Regions from separate parts of the Streptomyces sp. NPDC086147 genome, predicted to be linked through region 2. Evidence: riboswitches for the same ligand, from Rfam matches in the RefSeq annotation. Region 2 holds a riboswitch; the other holds the start of a gene.
What was found. A riboswitch is a leader RNA that binds a small molecule or an ion and turns the genes downstream of it on or off. The one in region 2 is predicted to bind glycine.
Positions count from the first base shown of each region.

Region 1 (14,994 bases), on a different contig from region 2:
CGCCCCACTCCGGGATCGCCGGGTCGGGGTTGCCGAGGCCCAGGTAGGAGAGGGCCGCGGCCTCGATGATGGCGGTGGCGAGGCTGAGCGTCGCCTGCACGATGACCGGGCTCAGCGAGTTCGGCAGGATCTGCGTGACGACGATCCGCTTCTTCCGCACGCCGAGGGCCTTCGCGGCGAGCACGTAGTCCGCGCCGCCCTGGGCGAGCATCGAACCGCGCAGCAGACGGGCGAAGATCGGGATCTGCACGACGCCGACGGCGATCATCACCGTGGTGAGGGACTGGCCCATGACCGCGGCGATCGAGACCGCGAGGAGCAGCGACGGCAGGGACAGCATGATGTCGATGAAGCGCATCACCACGGTGTCGATCCGCTGGCCCGGCTTGCCGCCGAGGGTCGCGGCGGCGCCGGAGAGCATGCCGATCAGCGCGCCGACGACCAGGCCGATGAGCATCGAGACCACGCCGACGAGGAGGGTCTGCCGGGCGCCGACGAGCATCCGGGAGAACAGGTCGCGGCCCAGGTGGTCGAGGCCGAACCAGTTCTCGCCCCGCATGCCGACGAACTTGCCCTGGTTGGCGAAGACTTCGCCGCGCCAGGTCTGGGCGGTCGGCGAGTAGGGCGCGAACCAGGGGCCGACGACGGCGACCAGGGCGAACAGCGCGATGATGACGGCGCCGATGACGGCCATCTTGTTCGCCCGCAGGCGCCGGAAGGCCTCGCGCCACAGGCTGGCGCCGACGGTGGCCTCGTTCCGCTGGGTGAGCGCCGCGAGGCGGTCGATCTTCTCTGTCTTGGTGCTCACGGTCAGTGCACCCGCACTCTCGGGTCAATGAGGCTGTACGCCAGGTCGACCAGCAGGTTGATGAGGACGTACACCATCGCGATGAACATGATGAAGCCGACGAGCACCGGGTAGTCGCGGGCGTCGATGGAGGTGCGGATGAAGGAGCCGATGCCGCCGAAGGAGAAGACCGACTCGGTGAGGACCGCTCCGGAGAGGAGGCTGCCGGTGAGCAGGCCGATCGCGGTGATCACCGGGAGGAGCGCGTTGCGCAGCACGTGGCGGACGCGGACGACGTTCTTCCCCAGGCCCTTGGACTCGGCGGTGCGGATGTAGTCCTCGCCGAGCACTTCGAGCACGCTGGCGCGGGTCATCCGGACGATGACGGCGAGCGGGATGGAGGCGAGGGTGACGGCCGGCAGGACCAGGTGCATGATCGCGTCCCAGGACGCGTCGAACTCTCCGGTGAGGAGGCCGTCGAGGACGGCGAACCCGGTGACGCTGGTCGCGTCGAGTCCGGTGGAGAGGCGTCCGTAGCTCGGGAAGATGCCGAGTTCGACGGCGAGGAGGCCCCTGAGGATCATGGCGAGGAAGAACACCGGGATGCAGATGCCGACGAGCGATCCGGAGACCGAGGCGACGTCCAGCCAGCCGCCGCGGCGCTTGGCCGCGAGGTAGCCGAGCGGGATGCCGGCGACGACGGCGATGAGGATGGCGGCGACGCCGAGTTCCACGGTGGCCGGGAAGCGCAGCGCGAACTCGTCCCACACCGGCTGTCCGGTCTGGGTGGAGGTGCCGAGGTCCAGGTCCAGGATCCGCTTGAGGAAGCGGCCGTACTGCACCCAGACGGGCTGGTCGAGTCCCAGCGCCCGGTTGATGCGTGCCACTTCGGCTTCGGTCGCCCGCTCGCCCAGGATCGCTGAGGCGGGTCCGCCGGGCAGCCGGTTCAGCCAGAGGAAGAGCAGAACCGACAGGCCGAGCAGGGTGGGTATGAGCTGTAGCAGTCTTCGTACGACGAGTCGCAGCACCCCGCGTGCCCCTTTCTTGCGTGTGCGTGAGAAGCGGGATCCGCCCGGCCACGTCCGACGTGGCCGGGCGGATCCCGCTCGGGTGACGATTACTTGAAGGAGACCTCGGCGAAGTTCTCCTGCGTCAGCGGGGAGACCTTCGGCGGGTTGACGTTCTTGCCGAACGCGATGGCCGGGGGCGAGGAGGAGATCGGGAGGCCCGGCAGGTACTCCATGATCGCCTGGTTGGCCGCCTTGTAGGCCTCGACGCGCTTGACCGGGTCGGCGATCTTGGAGGCGCCGTTCACGGCGTCGAAGACCTTCGGCTCCTTGAAGCCCCACTGCTTGTCGTACCCGGCGAACCAGGTGCCGATGAAGTTGAAGCCGTCGTTGAAGTCACCGGTCCAGCCGAGCATGTGCAGGTCGCACGAGCCGGCCTCGGTGGCGTCCAGGTAGTCCGGGGCCCACTTCATCGGCTTCGGGGTGACGGTGACGCCGGCCTTCTCCAGGTCGGCCTTCATCAGCTCGAACATGTCCTGCGGGGCGGGCATGTACGGGCGGGTGACCTCGGTCGGGTAGCAGAACTCGACCTTGAGGGCGGACTCGCCGGCGCCCTTCAGGAGCTCCTTGGACTTGTTGGTGTCGAACGCGTACGTCTTCACCTTGTCCGAGTAGCCCGCGATGGTGTCGGGCATGAACTGCGTGGCCACCTTGCCGCCCTCGGGCAGCTGGGTCTTCACGAGGTTCTCGCGGTCGATGGCGTGGGCGATGGCCTGGCGGACCGCGGGCTTCTTGAGCGCCGCGTTCTTCTCCTGGCTCATGCCGACGTAGAAGAGGTTGAAGACGTCACGCGTCGGGACGTTGTACCCCTCCTTCTCCAGGGTCTTCACGTCCGCGGGCGACACCAGGTCGTAGCCGTCGATGTCACCGGCCTGGAGCGCCTGGCGGCGGCCCTCCTCGGTGTCGATCGTGCGGAAGACCAGGTTCTTCACCTTGGCCTTGTCGCCCCAGTAGTCGTCGAAGCGCTCCAGGGTGACTTCCTTGTTGCCCTTGTTCCACTTCGTGATCTTGTACGGGCCGGTGCCGGCGACTGTGCCGGCCTCCTGGCTGTACTTGGGGTACGTGATGGCGTCGCCCTTGGCGGACGCGTCCTGCTTCACGTACTCCTTGATCGCCTTCGGCGAGTGGATCGCGAGGGCCTGGAGGGAGAAGCCGCCGGGGAGCTGCGCGGAGGGCTCGTTGACCTCGATGACCGCGGTGTTCTCGTCCTTCGCCGTGCAGGACTTGTAGTTGGGCTTCGGCGCCTCGGCGTCCTCGTTCTTCGCGAAGCCGCCCATGATGGACTGCCAGTAGTACGAGACCGAGCTGGACTGGTAGGTGCCCTTCCAGTTGAACCAGTGGTCGTAGTTCGCGCAGACGGCGGCGGCGTTGAACGCCTCGCCGTCGTGGAACTTCACGTTCTTGCGCAGGTTGAACGTCCACACCGTGCCGGCGGGGTTGGCGGACCACGTCTCGGCGAGGCCGCCGACGAGCTTGCTGCCTCCCGACTCGTGCTCCAGGAGTGCTTCGAAGGCCTGCCGGGTCACCCGGAAGGTCTCGCCGTCGCTCGCGAGGGCGGGGTCCAGGGAACCGGGGTCACCGGCGCCGGCGAACACGAAGGTGTCCTTCGCACCGCCCTTCGCGCCGTCCTTTCCGCGCTCGCTGGAGCAGCCCGTCGCGACGAGCGCGGCGGCAGCCACCACCGTGATCGCCCGAACGGTACGGGAATTGAATATTCGCATGGGGCCACCCCAGGATCAGCCGTGTGGAGAGGTCTTGACCGGCCGAACACTACCCACGGGCAACGAGCTGGAGAACAGTCCGGATAACGGTGATACCTAGTCGAGACCCGGACACTTGCCAAACCGGGCAGTTCCGGGACAAGTGCGTGGCCTGGGCGAACACCCTTGGCGCGCGGGCGAGTTAACGGGAGGTGTCACGACCGGACAGATCGGCCATCCCGGTCTTCCGGTCACGCTCGGGGCGGATAGCCGTATCCCGGGGCAGGCGGGGCGGCGTGCGCCTCGCGGTCGTAGAAGGGGCGCGCGTTCGCCCGCAGCCAGAGCGCCACCGGGTCGTACGCGTCGGAGAGGGCGACCGTCGAGACGGGCAGCCCGTCGGGGACGGAGCCGATGGACTGGCGCATCATCGACCGGACCGTGTCGACGGCCGCCGGGGAGGTGTCGTACAGGTCGAGCCCGATGACCAGGTACGGGGAGCCGAGCGCGGGCTGCACCCAGCCGCGGCGCAGCGCCCGGACGGCCGGGGTGCGGTGCGCGTTCTGCGTGATCAGGGCGTAGAACTGCGGGATCTCCAGGGCGGGCTCGGTGACGCGCAGCGGTCCGGCGGGCATCCGGTCGAGGCCGGTGGCGATCCGGCGCAGATCGGCCCAGGGGATGCCGACGCCGCCGCCGGGGGCGTGCGGATTCAGCCAGACGCCCCAGCGGTCGGGGTAGAGGGCACGGGCGATCTCGCGGCCGGTGACGCGCTCGTGGGCGCGGTTCCAGCCGGAGGCGGCGAGCTCCTGGACGGAGGTGACGCAGGGCGCGTAGCCGAAGCCCTCGACCTCCATGTTCCCGTACTGGGCGTCGGGCGAGCCGGGCGAGCCCTGCCAGAGCAGCATCCGGAGCTCGCCGTCGGCGAGGGCGTGCAGCAGCTGCTCGTACGCGTCGTAGCGTCCGGGCGCCACCTGGCGCAGCATGTGCTCGACCTGACCGGCCGCAGCGGTGCCTGACGCACTCACCCTGGGTCCCGCCCCTCTTTTCGTCCACCACGTCTGTACGGCCGCCGGGTCAGGTGCGGCCGTCGAACCGTTCCGTCGAACCGGTCCCGTCGAATCAGTTCAGCTTAGGGCCTGCCCGGCGGGTCAGGGCCGGACGCCGCGGACCCGGCCATGACCCGCCGGGCAGGCCCTGAACAGGGTGCCGCTCACACGGCGGCGCGCTGGTAGAAGGGGCGGACCCGGTCCACCATCCAGTCGCCCACCGGGTCCTGTGCCATGTCGAGCAGGATCAGGTTGACCGGCCAGGCGACCTCGACGCGGCCGAGGGCCCGGCCGAGGGCGTCCAGGGGCGCGGTGCGGTCGGCGCCCTCCCAGCGGGAGAGCTGGACGCCGATGAAGAGGGCCGGTTCGGTGCCCTCGACGCTGGCGAGGGCCCGGCGGGCGCTGGTGACGACGCCGGTGGCCTCGAACTCGGCGGAGGCGGCGGCGAGGAAGTCGACGGGGTCGTCCTGCCAGTCGGGCTCGAAGAGCCGGACGCGGCCGCCGGACGCGGGGCCGTCGAGCGGGGTCCGGCCGGCGCGGCAGAGCTCGGCGACGGCGGGCGGGGGCAGCGGGACGCCGACGGTGCCGCCGGGGTTCACGGCGATGCCGAGCTGCGGGGGCAGGCCGCGGGCGAAGTCGCGGGCGGGGGCGACGGCGAAGGACATGTGGTCGCCGGCGCAGGCGCGGAACTGCTGCTCGGAGCTGAAGACGGGGACGTAGGCCGCGCCGTCGATCTCCATGGTGGCGAGGTCCAGGTCGGTGCTGTCGGGGCCGCCGCCGTTGGGCAGGGGGATCCAGACCGGGCTGCGGCCCAGCACCTCGACGAGGCGGCCGCCCGCCTCGGGGTTGCCGAGCGAGGCGGCGAGGACCTCTTCGAGCTCGTTGCCCGGCCACGTCACGTCCACGGTCCCGCTCCCCTTCTCCGCACGGCCTGCCGTACCCGGCCGCCCGGCAGCACCCTAACGCCACCCCGGCGCCGCCGTGGCCGGAAGAGAGGGGTACGAGCGCCCCGGACGCGCCGTGCGGAGGGTCAGGCCGCCTCCCCGAAGGTGATCGTCCGGAGGGTGTCGGCGGCGTCCCGGTCGAGCAGGGTCGCCGAGGCGCAGCCGTGCGGGAGCCGGCCGGTCTCGGCGGCCCGCAGCAGCCGGCCGACCGCGCGCCGGTGCCGGGCGAAGGCGTACGCGGAGACGCCCCGGCCCCGGGCGTGCTGCCCGGCCCTGGCGGTGTCCGGGGTGACGTCGAGGAGGACCAGGTGCAGGTCGCTCCCCCGGCGGCGGGCCTCGCGGGCGAGCCAGCCGCGCACCCAGGACTGGGTGCCGCAGTCGTGCACGACCACGCCCGCGCCGGAGCGCATGGCGCGGCGCAGCCCGGCGTAGTGCGCGATCCGGACCAGGGGGCGGTAGAGGGCGTACGGCAGGAGGCGGGGCATCCGGGCCTCCCAGCGCTCCCGGGCGTCCTGGGAGTCGATGCCCCGGCCCCCGGCGGTCCGCTTCATCAGGGTGGACTTGCCGCTGCCGGGCAGCCCGGAGACGACCACGAGGTCCCCGGCCGCGAACACGAGGGCTCGGGGGCCCCGGCCGCCGCGCTCGCGCAGGTCCCGCAGGGCCCGGTCCCGTCTCCGGGTCCGGGCGCGGGCCCGTGGGGACGGTATGCCGGTACTCGTCGCATACGCGCCGGTGTGCTGGAACGTCATAGCCTCTCCCCCTGCCGGGCCTCAGGAGACCCTTCCCAAGAAGTGTAAAGAAACGGTAATGGGGCACAAGCGATTTGCCGCGCCGACACCGCGTGCAATGATGTGCGCGCCAGGCGCCCACGGTCGCCTGTACAACCGCATACCGGCCGTTCGAATCCGCGCGGGAGAGTTCCGGACCACGGAGTGGGTGACCACCCGGTGCGTCCGGGCGCCGAAGGAGCAAGACCCTCCCTTGAATCTCTCAGGCCCCGTACCGCGTGGATGAGGCAGATCTGAAAAGCGGGACACCCTGTGTCCCCACCCAAGGTGCAAGCCGGGATCTCGGTGACGAGATGACCCCGGTGAACCTCTCAGGTTCCATGACAGATGGGGAGGACGTCCTCGCCCGTCATGTCTTCGTCACCGAACGCCCTTGGGACCCGGGAGCCACCCCATGACCTCTGCCCCCCGCCTGACCGCCCTCGATGCCCTGCATCGTTCGCTGGGCGCGACCATGACCGACTTCGCCGGCTGGGACATGCCGCTGCGGTACGCCAGCGAGCGCGACGAGCACACCGCGGTCCGCACCCGGGCCGGCCTCTTCGACCTCTCCCACATGGGCGAGATCACCGTCACCGGACCGCAGGCCGTCGAGCTGCTCGACTTCGCCCTCGTGGGCAACATCTCCACGGTGGGCACGGGCCGCGCCCGGTACACGATGATCTGTCGCGAGGACGGCGGCATCCTGGACGACCTGATCGTCTACCGCCTGGGCGAGACCGAGTACATGGTGGTCGCCAACGCCTCCAACGCCCAGACCGTCCTGGACGCCCTCACCGAGCGCGCGGCCGGCTTCGACGCCGAGGTCCGCGACGACCGCGACGCGTACGCCCTGATCGCGGTCCAGGGCCCGGAGTCCCCCGGCATCCTGAAGTCGGTCACCGACGCCGACCTGGACGGCCTGAAGTACTACGCCGGCCTGCCGGGCACGGTCGCGGGCGTGCCCGCGCTGATCGCCCGCACCGGCTACACCGGCGAGGACGGCTTCGAGCTCTTCCTGAAGCCGGAGCACGCCGAGGGCGTGTGGCGGGCGCTGACCGCGGCCGGCGAGGGCGTCGGCCTGATCCCCTGCGGCCTGTCCTGCCGCGACACGCTCCGCCTGGAGGCGGGCATGCCGCTGTACGGCCACGAGCTGACCACCTCCCTCACCCCCTTCGACGCCGGTCTCGGCCGGGTCGTGAAGTTCGAGAAGACGACCAACGAGGGCCGCTTCGTCGGCCGCGAGGCCCTGGAGAAGGCCGCCGAGCGCGCCGAGACCGCCCCGCCGCGCAAGCTGGTCGGCCTGATCGCCGAGGGCCGCCGGGTCCCGCGCGCCGGGTTCTCCGTCGTCAAGGACGGCGAGGTCGTCGGCGAGGTCACCTCCGGGGCCCCGTCCCCGACCCTCGGAAAGCCGATCGCGATGGCGTACGTGGACGCGGCGCACGCGGAGCCCGGCACCCAGGGTGTAGGTGTGGACATCCGGGGCACCCACGAGCCGTACGAGGTCGTGGCGCTGCCGTTCTACAAGCGCCGGAAGTGACGCGTCCGTCCCACTCCGCGTCTCACCCCGCAAGACCGACGTTCATCAGCACTCCCCCGATCCAGGAGAATCAGGTCATGAGCAACCCCCAGCAGCTGCGGTACACCAAGGAGCACGAGTGGCTGTCGGACGCCGAGGACGGCGTCGCGACCGTCGGCATCACCGAGTTCGCGGCCAACGCGCTCGGTGACGTCGTCTACGCCCAGCTCCCCGAGGTCGGCGACACCGTCACCGCGGGCGAGACCTGCGGCGAGCTGGAGTCGACGAAGTCCGTGAGCGACCTGTACTCCCCCGTCTCGGGTGAGGTCGTCGCCGCCAACCAGGACGTGGTGGACGACCCGTCGCTGGTGAACACGGCTCCGTTCGAGGGTGGCTGGCTGTTCAAGGTGCGCGTCGCGGGTGAGCCGGACGACCTGCTCACCGCCGACGAGTACGCCGCGTTCTCCGCCGGGAACTGAGACCGGGCCCGAGACCCCTTAGGGATCGATTCATGTCGCTTCTGAACACTCCCCTCCACGAGCTGGACCCCGACGTCGCCGCCGCCGTCGACGCCGAGCTCCGCCGTCAGCAGTCCACCCTGGAAATGATCGCCTCGGAGAACTTCGCTCCGGTCGCGGTCATGGAGGCCCAGGGCTCCGTCCTCACCAACAAGTACGCCGAGGGCTACCCGGGCCGCCGCTACTACGGCGGCTGCGAGCACGTCGACGTGGCCGAGCAGATCGCCATCGACCGCGTCAAGGACCTGTTCGGCGCCGAGTACGCCAACGTCCAGCCGCACTCCGGCGCCTCCGCGAACCAGGCCGCCCTCTTCGCGATCGCCCAGCCGGGCGACACGATCCTGGGCCTGGACCTGGCGCACGGCGGCCACCTCACCCACGGCATGCGCCTGAACTTCTCCGGCAAGCAGTTCGACGTGGTCGCGTACCACGTGGACGAGGCCGGTCTGGTCGACATGGCCGAGGTCGAGAGCCTCGCCAAGGAGCACCGCCCGAAGGTGATCATCGCGGGCTGGTCGGCGTACCCGCGCCAGCTGGACTTCGCGGAGTTCCGCCGGATCGCGGACGAGGTCGGCGCCTACCTGTGGGTCGACATGGCCCACTTCGCGGGCCTGGTCGCCGCCGGTCTGCACCCGAACCCGGTCGAGCACGCGGACGTGGTGACCTCCACCACGCACAAGACGCTCGGCGGCCCGCGCGGCGGCATCATCCTGGCGAAGAAGGAGTTCGCGAAGAAGCTGAACTCCTCCGTCTTCCCGGGCTTCCAGGGCGGCCCTCTGGAGCACGTGATCGCGGCCAAGGCCGTCTCCTTCAAGGTCGCGGCCTCGGAGGAGTTCAAGGAGCGCCAGCAGCGCACCCTGGACGGCGCCCGGATCATCGCCGAGCGCCTGGTCCAGGACGACGTGAAGGCCCACGGCGTCTCGGTCCTGTCCGGCGGCACGGACGTGCACCTGCTCCTGGTCGACCTGCGCGACTCGGAGCTGGACGGCCAGCAGGCCGAGGACCGCCTCCACGAGGTCGGCATCACGGTCAACCGGAACGCGGTCCCGAACGACCCGCGTCCCCCGATGGTCACCTCGGGCCTGCGCATCGGCACGCCGGCGCTCGCGACCCGCGGTTTCGGGGCCGAGGACTTCCGCGAGGTCGCGGACGTCATCGCCGAGACCCTGAAGCCGGGCTTCGACGCCGAGAAGGCCGAGGCCCTCAAGGCCCGGGTGACCGCCCTGGCGGACAAGCACCCGCTGTACCCCGGCCTGAAGTGACACCTTAGTAATTTCGTACGCTTTTGTTCGTACGGACATCCGGGGCACCGCGCACACTGGAACAACGGGCGCGGTGCCCCGACCCATGTCCCCCGCCCGCACGCCTTCTCTGCACCACCCCGGCAGACAACGACGTCCAGCCCCACAAGGAGTCCTCCCGTGGCCATCTCGGTCTTCGACCTGTTCTCGATCGGCATCGGCCCGTCGAGCTCCCACACGGTGGGCCCCATGCGCGCGGCCCGGATGTTCGCCCGCCGGCTGAAGAACGAGGGCCTGCTGGCCCACACGGCGAAGGTGCGGGCGGAGCTGTACGGCTCGCTCGGCGCCACCGGCCACGGCCACGGCACCCCGAAGGCCGTCCTGCTCGGCCTGGAGGGGAACTCTCCCCGCACGGTCGACGTCGAGCACGCGGACGAGGAGTTCGAGCGGATCAAGGCGAGCGGCCGGATCAACCTGGTCGGCGCCCACGACATCCCCTTCGACTTCGACGCCGACCTGGTCCTGCACCGGCGCAAGGCGCTCCCGTACCACGCCAACGGCATGACGGTCTTCGCGTACGACGCGGAGGGCGGGCTCGTCCTGGAGAAGACGTACTACTCGGTGGGCGGCGGCTTCGTCGTCGACGAGGACGCGGTGGCGGGCGAGAACCCGATCGTCCCGGACGACACGGTCCTGAAGTACCCCTTCCGCACCGGCGACGAGCTGCTCCGCCTCGCGAAGGAGACCGGCCTGTCGATCTCCGCGATGATGCTGGAGAACGAGAAGGCCTGGCGCACCGAGGACGAGATCCGCGCGGGCCTCCTGGAGATCTGGCGGGTCATGCAGTCCTGCGTCTCGCGCGGCATGTCCCGCGAGGGCATCCTGCCCGGCGGCCTGAAGGTGCGCCGGCGCGCCGCGAACTCCGCCCGCAAGCTGCGCTCCGAGGGGAACCCGGCGGCGCACGCCATGGAGTGGATCACCCTGTACGCGATGGCGGTGAACGAGGAGAACGCGGCGGGCGGCCGGGTGGTCACCGCCCCGACGAACGGCGCGGCCGGCATCATCCCCGCCGTCCTGCACTACTACATGAACTTCGTCCCGGGCGCGGACGAGGACGGCGTGGTCCGCTTCCTCCTCGCGGCCGGCGCGGTCGGCATGCTCTTCAAGGAGAACGCCTCGATCTCCGGCGCCGAGGTCGGCTGCCAGGGCGAGGTCGGCTCGGCCTGCTCGATGGCGGCGGGCGCCCTCGCCGAGGTCCTGGGCGGCTCCCCGGAGCAGGTGGAGAACGCGGCCGAGATCGGCATGGAGCACAACCTGGGCCTGACCTGCGACCCGGTCGGCGGCCTGGTCCAGATCCCGTGCATCGAGCGCAACGGCATGGCGGCGGTCAAGGCCGTCACGGCGGCGAAGATGTCGATGCGCGGCGACGGCAGCCACCTGGTCTCCCTGGACAAGGTCATCAAGACCATGAAGGAGACGGGCGCCGACATGAGCGTGAAGTACAAGGAGACGGCGCGCGGCGGCCTCGCGGTGAACATCATCGAGTGCTGAGGCCGCCGGCCTCCGGCGGGCCGCCGTACGGGCTCAGGCGCGCCCGCGCAGCACGCGCGCGATCTCGATGTCGCCTTCGAGGGCGCTGAGCCGCGGAGGGGTCCTGGAAGCGTCGAGGACCACGGCGTGGAGGCGGTCGACGAAGCCGGTGGCCCCGGACGGGCGGCGACCGCGGGTCGCGCGGCCCGTCCGGGCGGGCGGATCAGGCCTTGCTGAGGTGCGACCAGAACTCGTCCCACGACAGCCGGCCGTCGCCGTTGTCGTCGCGCTGCTTGATGAGCGCCTCGGCGACCGTCTCGGTGACGTTGAAGTCGCCCAGCTGCGCCATCACGCTCTTGTACTCCGCGGCGGTGATGAAGCCGTCCCCGTCCACGTCGTACCGGTTGAATGCCGTGCGTGCCGACTCGATGTCCGCCACTGTTTCCGCCCCTTCATGGTGCTTGTCTGACGGGGGTCAGATTAGCCGTCCCGCCGCCGCCCGATGCGGGTGGTCCCGGTGCGAGGGGTCACCGGGCCCCATCGGTGCCGGTTGGGGTGATCCAAGGGCTTTCGTACATCAATGTCGGGCGTCCAGCATGCGGACGACCCGGGGAAACACACAATGAACCGCATAGCCATTCACTGTTTACAAGGCAGGTGCCACATGTCACCAACGATTCACAGTTAAAGTATTCATATTTGCCCGATTTTGCCCCGCTAGGGACTTTTGGTGATCGGGCACTTGTCTGACATAGTCGTTGACACGACCCCCATTGACCCGGGCCAGGTCGACACAGCGGCCGTGGATACACCCCCCCGTCCACGGCGCCTCACACGGAAGCCCCCAGCTCGCCCCACCACGGCGCACGGGGGCTTCCGTGCGTCCGGGGCCGGGTCGCCGCGGGGGTCAGGGGCGGTCCGCGACCCGCATCTCGAACCAGGTCGTCTTGCCGCGCGGCGCCAGGTCCGCGCCCCACCGGTCCGCCAGCTTGTCGACGAGGAAGAGCCCCCGGCCGCTCGTGTCCAGCTCGTGCACCGGCATCAGACAGGGCAGCCCGCGCGAGGGGTCGCGCACCTCGACCCGGATCCGGCCCCGGCCCTTCTGCAACCGGAGCGCGAAGACCCGTGCACCGGTGTGCCGGACGGCGTTGCCCACCAGCTCCGAGACCAGGAGGACCGCGTGCTCGGTGAGCTGCGGTCCCAGCCCCCACTGGTTCATCAGCACGTGCTGCGTGAGCCTGCGGGCCACCCACGCGGACTCGGGCAGGGACGGCAACCGGACGTCGCCCTCCGCCGGATTGCCGTACAACTCCACCGCTTCGGCGGCCTGTTGGTCGTCCGCGGTCAGTGACCACCGCTCCGCGGCGGCGCTCGCGCGCCGCCGTGGTTGTTCCCTGTCCTCCAGGCCCGCCATGCCCCTCATCATGGCCGCACGGAGCGGCCCGCGGAGGCCGTTCCGCCGGAATCGACCCCCGGCGGACCCTCCTGCGGGCCGCTTTCGGTCAGGTCAGCCGAATTTCGCCTTCCCCGGGCCCTCCTCGACGAAGCTGCGCATCCCGCGCTCCCGGTCCTCGGTGGCGAACAGGGCGGCGAACCAGGTGCGCTCGATGGCGAGACCGGTGTCGATGTCGGCCTCCAGGCCCTGGTCGACCGCCTCCTTCGCGGCCCGCAGGGCGACGGCCGGGCCATGCGCCAGCTTCGCGGCCCACGCGTGCGCCTGCTCGTACACCTCGGCGGCCGGGACGACCCGGTCGACCAGGCCGAGGGAGAGGGCCTCGTCCGCCATCACCATCCGGCCGGTGAAGATGAGGTCCTTGGCCCTGGAGGGGCCGACGAGGCGGGAGAGGCGCTGGGTGCCGCCCGCGCCCGGGATCAGGCCGAGCAGGATCTCGGGCTGGCCGAGCTTGGCGTTGTCGGCGGCGATCCGGTAGTCGGCGCAGAGCGCCAGCTCGCAGCCGCCGCCGAGCGCGTAGCCGGTGATCGCGGCGACGACCGGCTTGGGGATGCGGGCGACGGCGGTGAAGGCGTCCTGGAGGGCGCGGGAGCGATTGACCATGGCCACGTGGTCCATGACCTGCATCTCCTTGATGTCCGCGCCGGCCGCGAACACCTTCTCGCCGCCGTACAGGACCACGGCCCGCACGTCGTCGCGGTCGGTCGCCTCCTGGGCGAGCTCGCGCAGCCGGTCCTGGGTGGCGACGTCCAGGGCGTTCATCGGGGGACGGTCGAGGCGGATCGTGCCGACGCCTTCGGCGACTTCGAGGTTCACAGTCATGGGAGAAGGTTAGAGGTCGTTAACGCGGCGGGGCCCGGTGCTGTTGCTCACAGCACCGGGCCCCGCCGAAAAGCTCGGGAACGCCTAGGCGGTCCACTCCGACCACGGCATGTTCCAGCCGTTGAGGCCGTTCTCCGGCTTGATCTGCTTGTCCTTGGAGTTCTTCACGACGACCACGTCACCGATGATCGAGCTGTCGTAGAACCAGGCGGCCGGCGTCGAACCGTCCCCCGCGCCCCGGGTGTCCGAGAGGCCGACGCAGCCGTGGCTGACGTTCTGCGAGCCGAAGGTGCTCTTCGGGGCCCAGTAGTTGCCGTGCACGAAGGTGCCCGACTGGGACAGGCGCATCGCGTGCGGCACGTCCTTGATGTCGTACTCGCCGCCGAAGCCGACGGTGGCGCCGTTCATCCGGGTCACCTTGTACTTCTCACTGATGACCATCTGACCGTTGTACGTGGTCGTGGACGGCGCGCCCGCGGTGATCGGCAGCGTCTTGACGATCTTCCCGTCGCGCTCGACCTTCATCGTCTTGGCGCTGGCGTCGACGGTGGAGACCTGGCGGCGGCCGATGGTGAAGGTGACGGTCTTCTTCTGCTTGCCGTAGACGCCGGGGCGGCCCTCGACGCCGTCCAGGTTCAGGTGGACCGTCACCTTGGTGCCGGCCGCCCAGTACTGCTCGGGGCGGAAGTCGAGGCGGTCGTTGCCGAACCAGTGGCCCTCGATCGGGACGGACGGCACGGCCGTCACCTTGATGGCCTTCTCGACGGCCTCGGGGTCGGTGATGCCCCGGGTGAAGTTGATGGAGACCGGCATGCCGACGCCGACGGTCGAGCCGTCCTCCGGCGTGTAGTGGCCGATGAAGGTGTTCTTCGGGACCAGGGTCGTGAAGGTGGTGTCCTTCGCCGACTCGCGGCCCTCGGCGTCCTTCGCGACGGCGTGCACCTTGTACTGGGTGCCCCCGGCCAGGTGCGCGGTCGGCTGCCAGCTCGCGCCGTCCGCCGCGATCTCGCCCTCGACCGCGGTGCCCTTGGAGTCGGCGACCGTGACCGTGGTCAGCTTGCCCTGCTGGGCGGTCACCTTGAGGGCGCCGCTGGTGGCGACCGAGTCGGCGCCGTCCTTCGGAAGGATCGTCACGACGGCCTGGGAGGCCGCGGTGTCCTGCCGGCCGGCGTCCTGGGCCTGCGGGCCCTTCGCGCCGTCGGCGGCGTCCCCGCCGCCCCCGCCGCAGGCGGTGAGCACCAGGAGCAGCGCCCCCGCCGCCAGGGCCTGGAGCCGGACGCCCCCGCGTCGCCAGCCCCTCCCCGTGGTCCCCGCCGGTGCCCCCGATATCGGCTGCCCGTTCACTGTGGTCGTCTCCCCTCGCACGGCCCGGCAACGCCACGGCCCCACCCCCGTGCGCATCGCTCGCGCACACGGCGTTAGATAATCACACCGCAGGACACGAAAGATCCTCGCGCATGTCACCGTTCCGTCCCGATCGACGTGCGACGACGACGGAAGCGGCGGGGGTGGCGGGGGCGACGGGAGCGACGGGGAGTCAGCGGAGCGCGGAACCGGCCTTCCAGCTCTTCCAGTCCGTGTTCCAGCCGCCGAGCCCGTTGTC
Region 1 is NZ_JBFBJO010000001.1:762,780-777,773, reverse strand. Features, by position in the region: gene AB0398_RS03680 (ABC transporter permease) at 1-814, opposite strand, end outside; gene AB0398_RS03675 (ABC transporter permease) at 811-1,815, opposite strand; gene AB0398_RS03670 (ABC transporter substrate-binding protein) at 1,905-3,575, opposite strand; gene AB0398_RS03665 (enhanced serine sensitivity protein SseB C-terminal domain-containing protein) at 3,806-4,576, opposite strand; gene AB0398_RS03660 (enhanced serine sensitivity protein SseB) at 4,762-5,502, opposite strand; gene AB0398_RS03655 (AAA family ATPase) at 5,628-6,290, opposite strand; glycine riboswitch at 6,442-6,556, shown strand; gene gcvT (glycine cleavage system aminomethyltransferase GcvT) at 6,724-7,848, shown strand; gene gcvH (glycine cleavage system protein GcvH) at 7,926-8,306, shown strand; gene glyA (serine hydroxymethyltransferase) at 8,339-9,607, shown strand; gene AB0398_RS03635 (L-serine ammonia-lyase) at 9,767-11,137, shown strand; gene AB0398_RS03630 (EF-hand domain-containing protein) at 11,340-11,555, opposite strand; gene AB0398_RS03625 (ATP-binding protein) at 12,024-12,530, opposite strand; gene AB0398_RS03620 (enoyl-CoA hydratase-related protein) at 12,624-13,391, opposite strand; gene AB0398_RS03615 (Ig-like domain-containing protein) at 13,476-14,735, opposite strand; gene AB0398_RS03610 (Ig-like domain-containing protein) at 14,929-14,994, opposite strand, start outside.
Region 1: another riboswitch for glycine. It lies ahead of gcvT (glycine cleavage system aminomethyltransferase GcvT); the one in region 2 lies ahead of gcvP (aminomethyl-transferring glycine dehydrogenase).

Region 2 (14,994 bases):
TGGCGACCTTGCCCTCGGGGACGCGCTGGAAGAACAGCCGCGGACCCTCGCCCGAGGGATCGGCGCAGGAGAACCACTTCACCTCGTGCCCGTCCGGCAGCGAGCGGTGGTAGTCGTCCCACGTGGCGAAACCCTCCGGCGCCGGCGGCACGACGTACCCCAGCACCTCGCACCAGAAACGGGCGAGACGCTCGGGATCCGCGCAGTCGAATGTGACCTGGATCTTCTTGACCGTTGGCATCGGGCCACCCTAGTGGCGCGTACCGCCCACCGGCATCCCGTATTTGACCTTGACACCGTGACAAGCCCTTCACTGGCGCCGAGGAGGTGGTCCCGATGACCATGACGAACGAGAAGAACGAGCAGAGCGGGAGGACGGCCCCGGAGACGGCGCGTGCCCTCCGGGCGCTGGAGAGCGACAGCGCGTCGGTCCGGCTGCGGGCGGCCCTGGCGGTCGGCACGGCCCCGGACCGGGAAGCCGTGGACAGGCTCGTCGAACGGTGCGCGGTCGAACCCGACTTCTCCGTGCGCGAGATGCTGACCTGGGCGCTCACCCGCCACCCGGCGTCGACGACGGTCCCCAGGCTCCTCCCCGAGGTGCGCTCGGAGCGCGCGCAGGCCCGGAGCCAGGCCCTGCACACCCTGTCCAAGATCGGGGACCGGCGGGCCTGGCCGGTGATCACCCCGGCGCTGCTGTCCGACGCCGACGACGAGGTGGCCCGGAGCGCCTGGCGGGCGGCGGTCGTCCTCGTGCCCGAGGGGGAGGAGCCCTGGCTGGCCGTAGGGTTGGCGACGCAGCTCGGGCGCGGTGGACGCGAGACGCGACTGAGCCTGAGCCGGGCGCTGATCGCGCTCGGGGAGGCGGCGGTGCCGGTGCTCGCCGCCGCGCGGACGCACCCCGACCCCGAAGTGCGCACGCACGCCGTCGCCACGGAACGGCTGTGGCGCGACCCGGACGCCGGCTTCGAGTCCGCGGTCGAGGAGGCGAAGCGCGTCGTGGCCCTCGGCGGGCCGGCCGGGAGGAGTGACAGGCGTGTTGATCGGTGACGTGGCCCGGCGGTCCGGGGTCAGCGCCCGCATGCTCCGGCACTACGAGTCGCTCGGCCTGGTGCGCCCGACGGGCCGCACCGGTTCCGGCTACCGGGAGTACTCCGGCGAGGACGTCCGGCGGATCTTCCACATCGAGAGCCTGCGGTCGCTGGGCCTCTCGCTGCGCGAGGTCGGGCGGGCGCTCGACGACCCCGGCTTCGCGCCCGCGGAACTCGTCGACGACCTCGTGCGCCGGACGCGGGAACGCATCGCGGCGGAGACGGAGCTGCTCACGCGGCTCCGCCGGATCGACGCCGCGGAACCAGTGGGCTGGGAGGACGTCCTGCGGACCGTCGCGCTCCTCCAGGCGCTGAGGTCGAAGGACGCGGACACGCGCCAGCGCACGGCCCTGTCCGCGTCCGGGGAAGCCCCCCTGCCGGTGGAGGCGCTGGTCGAGGCCGTACTGGACGAGTCGGACCCGAACGTCGCCGGAGCCCTCCGCTGGGCCCTGGCGCGCGCGGGCGGGGACGGCCCGGCGCTGCTCGCGGAGGCCCTCGACTCCCCCGCCGCCGAGGTGCGGGAACGCGCCGTCCGGTCCCTCGCCGAGATGCCGGGCGACGAGGCGACCGCGCTCCTGCGGGACGCCCTCGCGCACCCCGACGCCACGGTCCGCCGGTGCGCGGCTCCGGCGCTGGCGGCACGGGGAGTGGCCGACGCGATCCCGACGCTCGTCGACATGGTCGTCGGGGAGACGGAAGAGACGCAGCAGACGAACGACGTCGACGCGGCCGACGCGCTGAGCGCCCTCGCGGGCGACCCCGCGCTGGCGGACCGGATCGCCGGCGCCCTCGTCGACCGCCTCGCCCGCGCCACCACCGGACTGCCGGCGCGCCGACGGCTGACCCAGGCCCTCGCGGACGTCCCGGGTGCCACGGCGGCGCGCGCCCTCACCCGCCTGTCCCACGACGAGGACCGCGCCGTCGCCCTCACGGCGACGTACGTCCTCGCGCTGCGCGACGGACGCTGACGCGCCACGGCGCCGGATACTGGCCGGTGTGATCACCGCGTACCCGCACACACCGCTCAACGGCCCGGTGGACTTCGCCTCCCGCCTGACGGCGGCCGAGGACTGGACCCATGCCGCTCTGGAGGCCCGGCAGGAGGGGCTGTGGACACCGACGGAGACGGAGTGCCCGGTCCTGTCCGACGTGGTGGCGGCCACCAACCCCCTGCACGGGGGCCGTCTGCCGCCGCACACCGGCGATTCGGTGTACGTGCGCCTCGGACGGATCAGGAACTGGGCCGGTGTGCTGCGGCTCGCCGCCCGGGCCGGGGGCTGGGAACTCCGTCCGGTCGTGGGCACGTCCCCCTCCTCCCTCACCCGGCCCCTCGGCGCCGCCGATCTGCTGTCGGGCGTCTACGCGCTCGCCGAACAGGGCGAACAGTGGCAGCGGCTGCTGATGGCGACCGCCGCCGGCCTCGACGCCGCGGCCCGCGAGCGGCCTCCACGGCGGACGCGGACCCTGGAGCAGGCGCTCGCGGAGCGTGCGCCGGGGTTCGCGAAGGACCTGGCCGCCACGGAGGCGTTCTTCACCGGCCCCGGCTCCCTGGAGGACTTCTGGCCCCACCTCGGCTGACCGCGCTCCCGGCTCCCCCGCGCGCTCACCCCGCGGCGGTGCCCCCGTTCCGGCGCGCCCGCACGGCCCGGACCAGGCGGGTGGTCCCGTACCCGAGGAGCCAGGGCAGCACCGTGATGCCGCCGATGTGGACGGCGGCGTAGCCGACGAGGTCCTCGGTGCGCTTCTGCTGGTCCAGGGGCAGGAGCATCACGGCCGCGGAGACCCCCACCGGCACCAGCGGGAGCAGCACCGACCACAGCCGCGGTCGCAGACCGGGCCGGGCCGCGCACCACGCCCCCGCGGCCCCCATCAGGAAGGGCCCGAACGGCACCCACAGCACCACCGGGTAGAGGAACAGGACCCACCGGTCGTCCGAGTACCCGAACATCGTCGAAGCCCCCCGAGGCCGCTCACGGCGGACACCCCCCGTGTCCCGTCCCGCCGTCCTCCCGACCACGACGACGCGCGGAACGACCGGTCCAGTTCTCCGCGATTGGCCTTGGCCGCCGGAAATCCGCCGCCGGTACCGTCGGCGCCATGCGCATCCGAATCGTCGACGCCTTCACCGACCGGCCCTTCTCCGGCAACCCCGCGGGAGTGCTCCTCCTCGACTCCTTCCCGGAGGACTCCTGGCTCCAGAAGGTCGCCGCCGAGGTCAACCTGTCCGAGACCGCCTTCGCCCACCCGCTGCCCGCCGGCGGCGAGGCGGACTGGGCCCTGCGCTGGTTCACGCCGGCCACCGAGGTCGACATGTGCGGCCACGCCACCCTGGCCACCGCCCACGTCCTGCACACCACCGGCACCGCGACCGGCACCGTCCGCTTCGCGGCCCGCTGCGGCCTCCTCGGCACCACCACCGAGGCCGACGGGACGATCACCATGGACTTCCCGACCTCGCCCCTCGTCCCCGTCCCCGGTCCCGACGGCCTGGCGGAGGCGCTCGGCGCCGAGGTCGTCGCCGTGCACGACACCGGGGTCCACATCGGGGACCTCGTCGTCGAGCTGCGCGACGAGGCCGCCGTCCGCTCCCTCGCCCCCGACCTCGCCGCCCTGAAGCGCATGTCCTCGCGCGGGACCATCGTGACCGCCGCGGCCGAGAAGCCGGACAGCGGCTACGACTTCGTCTCGCGCGGCTTCTTCCCGGCCGTCGGCATCGACGAGGACCCGGTGACCGGCAGCGCCCACACCGCGCTCGCCCCCTACTGGTCAGCCCGGTTCGGCCGCGACGAGCTCACCGGCCTCCAGGGCGGCGCCCGCACCGGCCTGGTCCGCACCCGCCTGCGCGGCGACCGCACCCTCCTCAACGGCCACGTGGTCACGGTCGTCGAGGGCGACCTGCACGCCTGACGACCGGCCGCGAGGACGGCGCAGGGGCGTACGGAGGATCCCGTACGCCCCTGCGGCGCGAGCGACCGCCCGTCACACGGTCGGCAGCCACCCCACCTTCCCGGCCAGCAGCCCGTATCCGACGAAGGCCACGATGTCGAGCAGCGCGTGCGCCACGACCAGCGGCCCGACCCGGCCCCAGCGGCGGTACAGCAGGACGAAGACCACGCCCATCACCACGTTGCCGATGAAGCCGCCGACGCCCTGGTAGAGGTGGTACGAGCCGCGCAGCACCGAGCTGGCCACCAGGGCGGCCATCGGCGTCCACCCCAACTGCCCCAGTCTGCGCAGCAGGTAGCCGACGACGATCACCTCCTCCACGACGGAGTTCTGGATCGCCGACAGGATGAGGACGGGGTACTTCCACCACACGTCCGGCAGCGACTCGGGCACCACCGTCAGGTTGAACCCGGTCGCCCGCGCCGCCAGGTAGAAGGCGAGTCCGGCGCTCCCGATCCCCGCCGCGACCAGCGCCCCGCGCCCGAGGTCGGGCCACGGGCGGGTGCGGTCGAAGCCGATGGCCCGCAGCCCTGCGCCCTCCCGCAGCAGGAGGTGGGCGACGAGGACGACCGGCACGAGCGCCGTGGCGATGCCGAACAGCTGCCAGGACAGGTCGAGCCAGGGCCGTCCGGGGGCGTACGAGCCGTTGAGCGTCGCCGCCTGCTCCTTCAGCGCGCCGGGCCTGGTCAGCGAGCCGATGAAGCTGATGAGGGCCGAGACCGCGCTCGCCCCGAGCGAGAGGGCGAGCACGATGAGCGTCTCGGAGCGCAGCACCGTGCGCGGCAGGCCTCCGGGGGGCGGGCAGTCGTCCCTCACTCGTTGCTCCGACACCACACCTGTCTCCACTTCACTTCCCCGACGACACGTCCCGGGCGACGCTTCCCGGGCGGACCGGACCACGACGACCCGGACCGTCTGGACATGATCGCCCATGAACCGCCCGGGGAAGGGACGGGGGCCGGGAGGCGCGTCAGTGGATGCCCACCGGCCAGGTGTGCACCGGCTCCCCCTCCCGCATGAGCGTCCGGTACCGGCGCGTCGTCGCCGCGAGCGCCGTCTTCCGGTCGAGGCCCGACTCCAGGGCCCGGTGGAAGGTGCCGACCTGCCAGGAGGCGCCGTTCACCCGCCGCAGACAGCGCTGTTCGATCACCCCGAGGTAGAGGTCGCGGTCGGCGGGTTCGATGTGCCAGGCGTCGAGCCCGGACGCGGCGAGCGGCAGCAGTTCGTCGAGGACGAGCCGTACGGCCGGCAGGGTGGCGACGCCGCCCGCGCGCCCCGGCCGGGGCCAGCGCAGCTCCGCCTCGATGCCGTGGCGGCAGGCCGTGTCGAAGTTGGCCTCGGCGTCCTCGAAGGCCATCCGCTTCCACACGGGCCGGGGCTCGTCGGCGAGCGCGCGCACCAGGCCGTAGTAGAAGGCGGCGTTCGCGATCACGTCGGTCACGGTCGGCCCGGCCGGCAGGACCCGGTTCTCGACCCGCAGGTGCGGGACGCCGTCGACCAGGCCGTACACCGGCCGGTTCCAGCGGTAGACCGTGCCGTTGTGCAGGACGAGTTCCTGGAGGCGCGGCACCCCGCCCCGGTCGAGGACGAGTAGCGGGTCCTCGTCGTCGTGGAGGGGGAGGAGGGCGGGGAAGTAGCGGAGGTTCTCCTCGAAGAGGTCGTACGCCGAGTCGATCCACCGCTCCCCGAACCAGGTGCGCGGCCGCACCCCCTGGGCCTGGAGCTCGGGCGGCCGGGTGTCGGTGGCCTGCTGGAAGAGGGGCGGGCGGGACTCCCGCCACAGTTCGCGGCCGAAGACGAAGGGCGCGTTGGCGCCGAGCGCGATCTGCACCCCGGAGACGGCCTGCGCCGCGTTCCAGACGGCGGCGAACCGGGCCGGGGTCACCTGGAGGTGGAGCTGGACCGAGGTGCAGGCGGCCTCGGGGACGATCGACTCCGAGGTGCAGCGGAGGTGTTCGACGCCGTGGATGTCGAGGATGAAGTCCTCGCCCCGTGCGGCGAGGATCTGGTCGTTGAGGAGGGCGTAGCGGTCGTTGTCCGACAGGTTCTCCGGGACCAGGTCGTGCTGTTCGAGGGTGGGCAGCACGCCGATCATGACGACGCCCGCGTCGAGCTCCGCCGCCTTGCGGTCGGCGTACCCGATTCCGGCTCCGATCTCCTCCGCGAGCCGGTCGAATACGCGCCCCTCCAGCTGGTGGGGGGCGATGTTCACTTCGAGGTTGAACATTCCGAGTTCCGTCTGGAAATCGGGGCTCGCGATCTTTTCGAGAACCGGCCCGTTCAGCATGCGGGGCAGTCCGTCGGCGCCGGTGAGATTGAGTTCGATCTCCACGCCCATGAGATTGCGCGGCCGGTCGAACCTCTTCTCCGCCAGGAGCCTCGCGAGCCCCGCCAGACATTGCTGGAGTTTCCTCCGGTACTGCTGCCGGTCGGACGGGCCGAACCCGTCGGCCACGACCTTCTCGCCCATCGAAGCGTCCTTCCCCGGGTGGGCGGCCGTCACGGCGGCCGCGCGTCACGGACCATGATGCCCACCTCTCTGATCCACAACGCCTGCGGAACGCACCTGCCGGAGGATAGGCTGGATGCAGCACTCCAACGGCACATTCCACGGGCATGGAACAGACGACATATACCAATGTCATATTGTCCCGGAATTCGGGGTCGTAATTCAGCCGACCGGCTCCTCGCGGTACGGGCAGGTGGGAGCGGTATCGTCCTCATGATTCCGCTCGGACGCCCCTCGATGACGACCTGATGACGCCTTGTCAGGAATATCGGCGACGTCTAGCGGAAACACTGTGTGAACACATGTCGTATAAACTCCGCGGACGAGGCAGAGTGTTGGCGCCCGGCCATGGCCCCATGGCCCCTCTCTGGCCCCGCCGCCGACAGCGCCGTCGTACCTGCCCACGCGTCACCGTGTCTCCTGAGCGAGAGGCGACCCACCATGCTCCGACCCTCCCCGGCCCCCGCGCCGGCCCTCCGCAGCGTCCTCGCGGCGCTCGGCTCACCGACCGCCGTCCGTGAGGCGCGCACACCCGCCCTGCGGGCCGCGCAGGGACCACTGAGCCCCGAACTCCCGCTGCCCGTACACGTGTTGGGCATCACCGGAGCCCCGGGACACCCTCCCCGCACCCGGCTCGCCGGGTGGCGCTTCCTGATCAGGAACGGGGAGCGGACGATCGCCGCCGCCGACACCATGCTCACCCCGGACGGCTGGTCCTTCTCGCACTTCTTCGAGGGGCCGTACGTCTCCGCCACGGAACGGGCCCTGCACCAGGCCGAGGGCCTGCCGGTCGCGTACCAGCCCCGGCTGCTCTCCGTACCGGAGCTCTACATGCTGACCCTCTGGCTGCACGCCGACCCGGAGACGGACGGCACCACCGTCGTCCCGGACGCCGCCGACCTGCTGGTGCCCCTGGCCCCCGCACCGCCGGGGATCGCGTCCCACCGCCCGTACCCGGTCGCCGACCTCCTGCCCGTCCTCAGCACGCGCCTCGCGCCGCCGCCCCTCCTGGGCTCGGCGGCGCCCGCCTGATCCACCGCACGCGCGCCCGCGCCCCGTGACCCGACAGGATCACGGGGCGCACTGCTGTCCGAAAAGTCCGCCCGAACGCAGCGTCCGAACACCCCGCCCTTACGGACTAGCCCGCTCGGGCCACCCCGAACCACCCGAAGGGACGGGGTGGTTGAGCTGAACCGCCCCTGCGGGTGACGCGTCCTCCCCGAAGAGGACGAGCTGCCGCGAAATCCCTGCGGAAGTCCGTCCCGGGGGCAAGACTTGGACCGGAACCGAACCGACCGCCGGGGGCGGCCATGAACGCGCAGAGCCGCAGGACATCCACTACGACGCAGCGAAAGAACCCACCCATGTGCCAGCACCAGCCCGCCTGTCCCACCGCCGACTCCGCCGACCGCGAGGCGGCCCGACTGACGGCACACCACCCGGAGCAGGGCTGGAGCCTGCTGTGCAACGGCGTCCTGCTCTTCGAGGACACCGGTGAGCTCCTGCCGGACGGGCAGATCATCGCTCCGCACCGGCCGCTCACGGCGGGCCGGGTGACGACCGCCGCCTGACGGGGCGGCGCGAAGCCCGAGGGCCGGTCCGGAGAAGAACTCTCCGGACCGGCCCTCGGCCCTCGTCGTGAAGGCCCCGGCCTCAGTGGTCGTACTCGTCCAGCGGCGGGCAGGAGCAGACCAGGTTCCGGTCGCCGAAGGCGCCGTCGATGCGGCGCACCGGCGGCCAGTACTTGTCGGCGGCCGAGACGCCCGCCGGGAAGACCGCCTCGTCACGGGTGTACGCGTGGTTCCACTCGCCGCCGAGCGCGGCCGCGGTGTGCGGGGCGTTGCGCAGCGGGTTGTCCTCCGCCGGCCACTCGCCCGCGGCGACCTTCTCGATCTCGGCCCGGATCGCGATCATCGTGTCGCAGAAGCGGTCGAGTTCGGTCAGGTCCTCGGACTCGGTCGGCTCGATCATCAGCGTGCCGGCCACCGGGAAGGACATCGTCGGCGCGTGGAAGCCGTAGTCGATGAGGCGCTTGGCGATGTCGTCGACGGTGACGCCGGTCGCCTTGGACAGCGGGCGCAGGTCCACGATGCACTCGTGGGCGACCAGACCGGCCGGACCGGTGTAGAGCACCGGGAAGTGCGGCTCCAGGCGCTTGGCGATGTAGTTCGCCGCGAGCACCGCGACCTGGGTGGCGCGCTTGAGGCCCTCGCCGCCCATCAGGCGCACGTACGACCAGGAGATCGGCAGGATGCCGGCGGAGCCCCACGGGGCGGCCGAGATCGGGCCGACGCCGGTCTCCGGGCCCGCGGTGGGCTGGAGCGGGTGGTTCGGCAGGTACGGGGCGAGGTGGGCGCGGACGCCGACCGGGCCGACGCCGGGGCCGCCGCCGCCGTGCGGGATGCAGAAGGTCTTGTGCAGGTTCAGGTGCGAGACGTCGCCGCCGAAGTGGCCGGGCTTGGCCAGGCCGACCAGGGCGTTGAGGTTGGCGCCGTCGACGTACACCTGACCGCCGGCCTCGTGGACCTCGGCGCAGATGTCCGCGACGTGCTCCTCGAACACGCCGTGCGTGGACGGGTAGGTGATCATCAGGACGGACAGCTCGTCGCGGTACTGGGCGATCTTGGCCCGCAGGTCCTCGACGTCGACCTCGCCGTCGTCGGCGGTCTTGACGACGACGACCTTCATGCCGGCCATCACGGCGGAGGCGGCGTTGGTGCCGTGCGCGGAGGACGGGATGAGGCAGACGGTGCGCTGCTCGTCGCCGTTGGCCCGGTGGTACGCGCGGACGGCGAGGAGGCCGGCCAGCTCGCCCTGCGAACCGGCGTTGGGCTGGATCGACACCTTGTCGTAGCCGGTGACCTCGGCGAGGCGCTCCTCCAGCTCGGTGATGAGCGTGACGTAGCCCTCGGCCTGCCCGACCGGGGCGAAGGGGTGCATCTGGCCGAACTCGGGCCAGGTCACCGGCTCCATCTCGGTGGTCGCGTTCAGCTTCATCGTGCAGGAGCCGAGCGGGATCATGCCGCGGTCGAGCGCGTAGTCGCGGTCCGCGAGGCGGCGCAGGTAGCGCAGCATCGAGGTCTCGGAGCGGTGCGCGTGGAAGACCGGGTGGGTCAGGTACGCGTCGGAGCGCAGCAGACCGGCGGGCAGCGCGTCCTCGGTGGCGGCGTCCAGGGCCTCGGCGTCGGCGGTGACGCCGAAGGCGGCCCAGACGGCGGCGAGCTGCTCGCGCGTGGTGGTCTCGTCGCAGGAGACCGACACGTGGTCGGCGTCGGCGCGGTAGAGGTTGACGCCGGCCTCGCGGGCGGCGGCGGCGACCGCGTCGGCCTTGCCGGGCACGCGGGCGGTGAGGGTGTCGAAGAAGACGTCCTCGGTCAGCTCGACGCCCCCGGCGCGCAGACCGGCGGCGAGGATCGCGGCGTACCGGTGGGTGCGCAGCGCGATGCCCTTGAGGCCCTCGGGGCCGTGGTAGACGGCGTACATGCCGGCCATGACGGCGAGCAGCACCTGCGCGGTACAGATGTTGCTGGTGGCCTTCTCGCGGCGGATGTGCTGCTCGCGGGTCTGGAGGGCCAGGCGGTAGGCGCGGTTGCCGTCGGCGTCGACGGAGACGCCCACGAGGCGGCCGGGCAGGGAGCGGGCGTGCTTGTCCTGGACGGCCATGTAACCGGCGTGCGGGCCGCCGAAGCCCATCGGGACGCCGAAGCGCTGGGTGGTGCCGACGGCGATGTCGGCGCCGAGCTCGCCGGGCGAGGTGAGCAGGGTGAGGGCGAGCAGGTCGGCGGCGACGGTGACGATCGCGCCGAGCTCGTGGGCCGCGTCGATCAGCGGCTTGACGTCGCGGACCGCACCGGAGGCGCCGGGGTACTGGAGGAGCACGCCGAAGACGCCGCGCTCGGCGATCTCGGCCGGGATGCCCTCGCTCAGGTCGGCGACGACGACCTCGACGCCGGTCGGCTCGGCGCGGGTCTCGATGACGGCGATCGTCTGCGGCAGGGCGTCGGCGTCGATCAGGAAGACGCCCTTCTTCACCTTGCCGACGCGGCGGGACAGCGCCATGGCCTCGGCGGCGGCGGTGCCCTCGTCGAGCAGGGAGGCGCCGGAGGTGGGCAGGCCGGTCAGGTCGGCCACCATCGTCTGGAAGTTCAGCAGGGCCTCCAGGCGGCCCTGAGAGATCTCCGGCTGGTACGGCGTGTAGGCCGTGTACCAGGCGGGGTTCTCCATCACGTTCCGGAGGATGACCGGCGGGGTGAAGGTGCCGTAGTAGCCGAGGCCGATCATCGGGGCGAGGACCTGGTTGCGGTCGGCGAGCGCGCGCAGCTCGGCGAGCACCTCGGCCTCGGTGCGCGCGGCCGGCAGGCCCAGCGCCTCGGCGTTCTTGATCACGTCCGGCACCGCGGCGGCCGTGAGCTCGTCGAGCGAGCCGTAACCGACCTGGGCGAGCATCTTGGCCCGGGCCTCGGCGTCGGGCCCGATGTGCCGCTGTTCGAAGGGGATGCCCTGCTCGAGCTCGGAGAGCGGAATGCGGTTGGCGGTCATGTACGGAGGCCTCCTGGTCGTCACGACCTGCGAGGGGCACCACGGCGCGGGTACCCGGACGGCCTCCCCCTCTGTCATCTCAACCTGAGAGTTTCACCGGCACGCCTCGCGGCACGCCGGCTTTCACCGTCGGTGAGAGCGCATGCCGTCGGACATCCGCTCTGCTTTCCAGAGTGACCTCGTCCGCGCGGTACAGGGGCCTGAGAGATTCCGGGGAGGATTTGCTCCTTCGGCGCCCACCGGAAGGTTTCTCCGGGGGACTCTCCCGCACGGGGTCGACAGCCACACCCAGCCTACCAGCGCGGTTGGCACTCCCTTCGCTCAAGTGGCCGACATCCCGGATGTGCCCTTTGGTAGGGGGTAGAGGAGTTGCGACCAGTTGGAGGGACCGTGCAGACCGACATCGATCCGCGCAGCCTGATCGGCCGCAAGGCGTACGACCGGAACGGACACAAGATCGGAACCGTCGACGAGGTGTACCTGGACGACGCGACGGGCGTCCCGGAGTGGGCCGCGGTCCGCACCGGCCTGTTCAGCCGGGACGCCTTCGTCCCCCTGGAGCCGAGCGACCTGCTCGACGACGGCCTCCACGTCCCGTTCGAACGCGCCCTCATCAAGGACGCCCCGGACTTCGGCGTGGGCCGCCACCTCTCCCCGGAGCAGGAACTCCAGCTCTACCGGCACTACAGCCTCGCGCTCCCCCCGCCCCCGACGGACGTCCCGGACAAGGACTTCGGCCGCCTGGCGGGTCAGGACGGCGGCTGACCCGGAACCGGCCCCGGCACACCCGCCCGTCGCCACGGGCGACGAGCAGGCGAGCCCCGCGGCCGAAAACGCCTCACGGCCCGCAGCCGCCGACGTCGCGACACCGCTCACGGGAGAACCCGCACCTCCCCCCACCCACCGTCACAGGTGGTGCGGGTGGGAATCCGGCCCGGCCGCCGGGCCGGGCGCACCCCCGCGGCCCGCAGCCGCCGACGGCGCGGGCACGGGCACCGCCCCCGGCACAGGGTCCCGCACCAGCGGCAACGCCTCCCCCGCCTCCAGCTCCGGATCGTCCACCGCGAACGTCCGCACCCGCCCCGGCGCCGACCCCGGCTCCTCGAACCGCACCGTGACCCGCCCGAGCCCGCTCCCCTGCACCCACCCGGCCCCGTGGACCACGTGCCGCACGTCGTGCCCGGGCGCCCAGTGCCGCTCGACAGGCCTGGCCGGCTCGGCCACCGGGGCCACCGGCACCGCAGGAACAGCGCCGGCGCCCTCTTGGTCCCGTTCCCCCACCGGCTCCGCCTGGGCGAACAGATCCTCCTGCGTGTAGTCCGCGAGCCCGCTCACCCCCACCCCGAGCAGCCGCACGCCCCCCGTGGTGTCCACGGATTCGAGCAGCCGCCCCGCCGCCTCCCGCACGACCCCGAGCGCGTCCGTCGGCCCCCGCAGCGTCTCGGAGCGGGTCAGCGTCGAGAAGTCGAACCTCCGCACCTTCAGGACGATCGTCCGCCCCGAGTGCCCCGACGCCCGCAGCCGCTCCACGCACCGCTCCGCGAGCCGTTCGACCTCGCCCCGGATCCGCACCCGGTCGTGCAGGTCCACGGCGAAGGTGTCCTCGACGGAGACGGACTTGGCGTCCCGCTCGGCCACCACGGGCCGGTCGTCGTGCCCCCGGGCCATCCGGTACAGCGAGGACCCGTGCGCCCGCCCGAGGAGCCGTACGAGTTCGTCCTCGCCCGCTTCCGCGAGGTCGGACACCGTCGTCATCCCGGCCCGCCGCAGGTGCTCCCCGGTCGCCGGCCCGACCCCGGGCAGGATCCGCACGGACTTCGGTCCGAGGAGCTCCCGCTCGGTGCCCGGCTCTATGAGGGCGAGTCCGTCGGGCTTCGCCTGCTCGGAGGCGATCTTCGCGAGCATCTTGGACCCCGCGAGCCCCACGGACCCGGTGAGCCCGGTCGTCGCGAGGATGTCGGCCCGCAGCCGCTCCCCCGCCGCCCGCGCACCGGCCGTGTCGCGGGCGACGTCCCCCGCCTCTAGGTCCACGAAGGCCTCGTCGAGGCTGAGGGGCTCCACGAGCGGGGACAGCAGCCCGAGCAGCCGCATGACCTGCTCGCTGATCGACCGGTAGAAGGCGAAGCGCGGCACGAGATAGGCCGCGTTCGGCGCGAGCCGCCGCGCCTGGCCCATCGGCATCGCCGAGTGGACTCCGAAGCGGCGCGCCTCGTACGACGCGGTGGCGACCACGCCCCGGGGCCCGAGCCCGCCCACGACCACGGGTTTTCCGCGCAGGCTGGGCTTCGCCGCCTGCTCGGCGGCGGCGAAGAACGCATCCATGTCGAGATGCAGGATCGTCGGCGCGGTTCTCACGCCTCCGATGCTCCCTCATCCCACTGACAACGCCCCGCGACGGCCCCGGGCCGGCTCAGACCGCCCGGTCCCGGCGCCGCCGGGCCAGCTCGTCGCCGGGGTTGTGCCCCACCAGCGTCTCGCCGGTGTCCACCCGCTCCCCGTGGAGCTGCGAGAGCGCCGCCTCCACGTCCCGCCAGACCACTCCGACGGCGATGCCGAAGACGCCCTGACCGCCCTGGAGCAGATCGACGACCTCGTCCGGCGAGGAGCACTCGTAGACCGTGGCCCCGTCGCTCATGAGCGTCATCCGCTCCAGGTCCCGGAAGCCCCGGGCCCGCAGGTGCTGCACCGCGGCCCGGATGTTCTGCAGGGCCACCCCGGTGTCGAGAAAACGCTTGACGATCTTCAGGACGACGACGTCACGGAAGCTGTAGAGCCGCTGCGTACCCGACCCGTAAGCGGGCCGCACGCTCGGTTCCACGAGTCCGGTGCGCGCCCAGTAGTCCAACTGGCGATAGGTGATCCCGGCGGCCGCGCACGCCGTGGGGCCGCGGTAACCGATCACCTCGTCCGCCGCGCCCGTACCGGCCTCCGTACCGAAGTCGCCCACTCTGCCGTGAAGCGGATACGGACCGTTCTCCCCGGACGCCCGTCCGAGGGAGCTGCCCGCCGTACCGTCCGCGCTGCTCATCACGCCGACCCTCCGTCCTTGACCTGCCCACACGAAGGTAGGCAGTCACTCGGGGTGCGTCAACGATCGCCACACTCGGCACGCCGAGTGATAATCACCCTGAGAGTGGTTTCCCGTGTCTCTCTCCGGGGAAAGGCTACTCGAATGCTCTGACAGCACCCCGCGAACGGCCCATGGCCGCACCGCTCGTTCTCACTGACTGTTGGTCCCGAAATCCTCCGGTGAGATCTGGTCGAGGAATTCGCGGAACTTCTCCACCTCGTCCTCCTGCTCGTCCGGAATCGCGATGCCGGCGTCGTCCAGGACACCGTCGCTGCCGAAGATCGGCGTCCCGGTCCGGAGGGCCAGCGCTATCGCGTCGGACGGCCGGGCGCTCACCTCGACGCCGCTGGCGAAGACCAGTTCGGCATAGAAGACCCCGTCACGCAGATCCGTGATGCGGACTTCGGTGAGCTCCTGTCCCACGGCCTCCAGCACGTCCTTGAACAGGTCGTGCGTCAGCGGTCGCGGAGGGGCCATCCCCTGCTGCGCGAAGGCGATCGCGGTCGCCTCCCCCGGTCCGATCCAGATGGGGAGGTAACGATCGCCTCCCACTTCACGTAGGAGCACGATCGGCTGATTGGAGGGCATTTCCACTCGGACACCCACAACGTCGAGCTCGTTCACACAGCAACCCTAGGACGTGCCCGACCGGTTTGGATAGTCGGGCCCCTCCGAGGCCGCTCACGAGGTCACTGCGAGCGGATGCCCAGGGCGATCTGCATCAGGGCCGCGTGCAGCCGCACCGACTGCGCGGCCAGTTCCATGGCGGTGGCCTCCGCATGGGCCCTGGTCTGCGGATTGCGGTGCCGGCGCAGCGGCGCGACCACCTGTTCGATCAGCCC
Region 2 is NZ_JBFBJO010000002.1:7,843-22,836, reverse strand. Features, by position in the region: gene AB0398_RS04945 (VOC family protein) at 1-241, opposite strand, end outside; gene AB0398_RS04940 (HEAT repeat domain-containing protein) at 337-1,047, shown strand; gene AB0398_RS04935 (MerR family transcriptional regulator) at 1,034-2,056, shown strand; gene AB0398_RS04930 (hypothetical protein) at 2,085-2,666, shown strand; gene AB0398_RS04925 (hypothetical protein) at 2,692-3,036, opposite strand; gene AB0398_RS04920 (PhzF family phenazine biosynthesis protein) at 3,186-3,995, shown strand; gene AB0398_RS04915 (CPBP family intramembrane glutamic endopeptidase) at 4,068-4,850, opposite strand; gene AB0398_RS04910 (glutamate--cysteine ligase) at 5,005-6,504, opposite strand; gene AB0398_RS04905 (hypothetical protein) at 6,985-7,575, shown strand; gene AB0398_RS04900 (DUF5999 family protein) at 7,908-8,114, shown strand; gene gcvP (aminomethyl-transferring glycine dehydrogenase) at 8,197-11,082, opposite strand; glycine riboswitch at 11,261-11,360, opposite strand; gene AB0398_RS04890 (PRC-barrel domain-containing protein) at 11,473-11,847, shown strand; gene AB0398_RS04885 (DNA polymerase IV) at 11,989-13,437, opposite strand; gene AB0398_RS04880 (MerR family transcriptional regulator) at 13,493-14,110, opposite strand; gene AB0398_RS04875 (bifunctional nuclease family protein) at 14,303-14,776, opposite strand; gene AB0398_RS04870 (MerR family transcriptional regulator) at 14,842-14,994, opposite strand, start outside.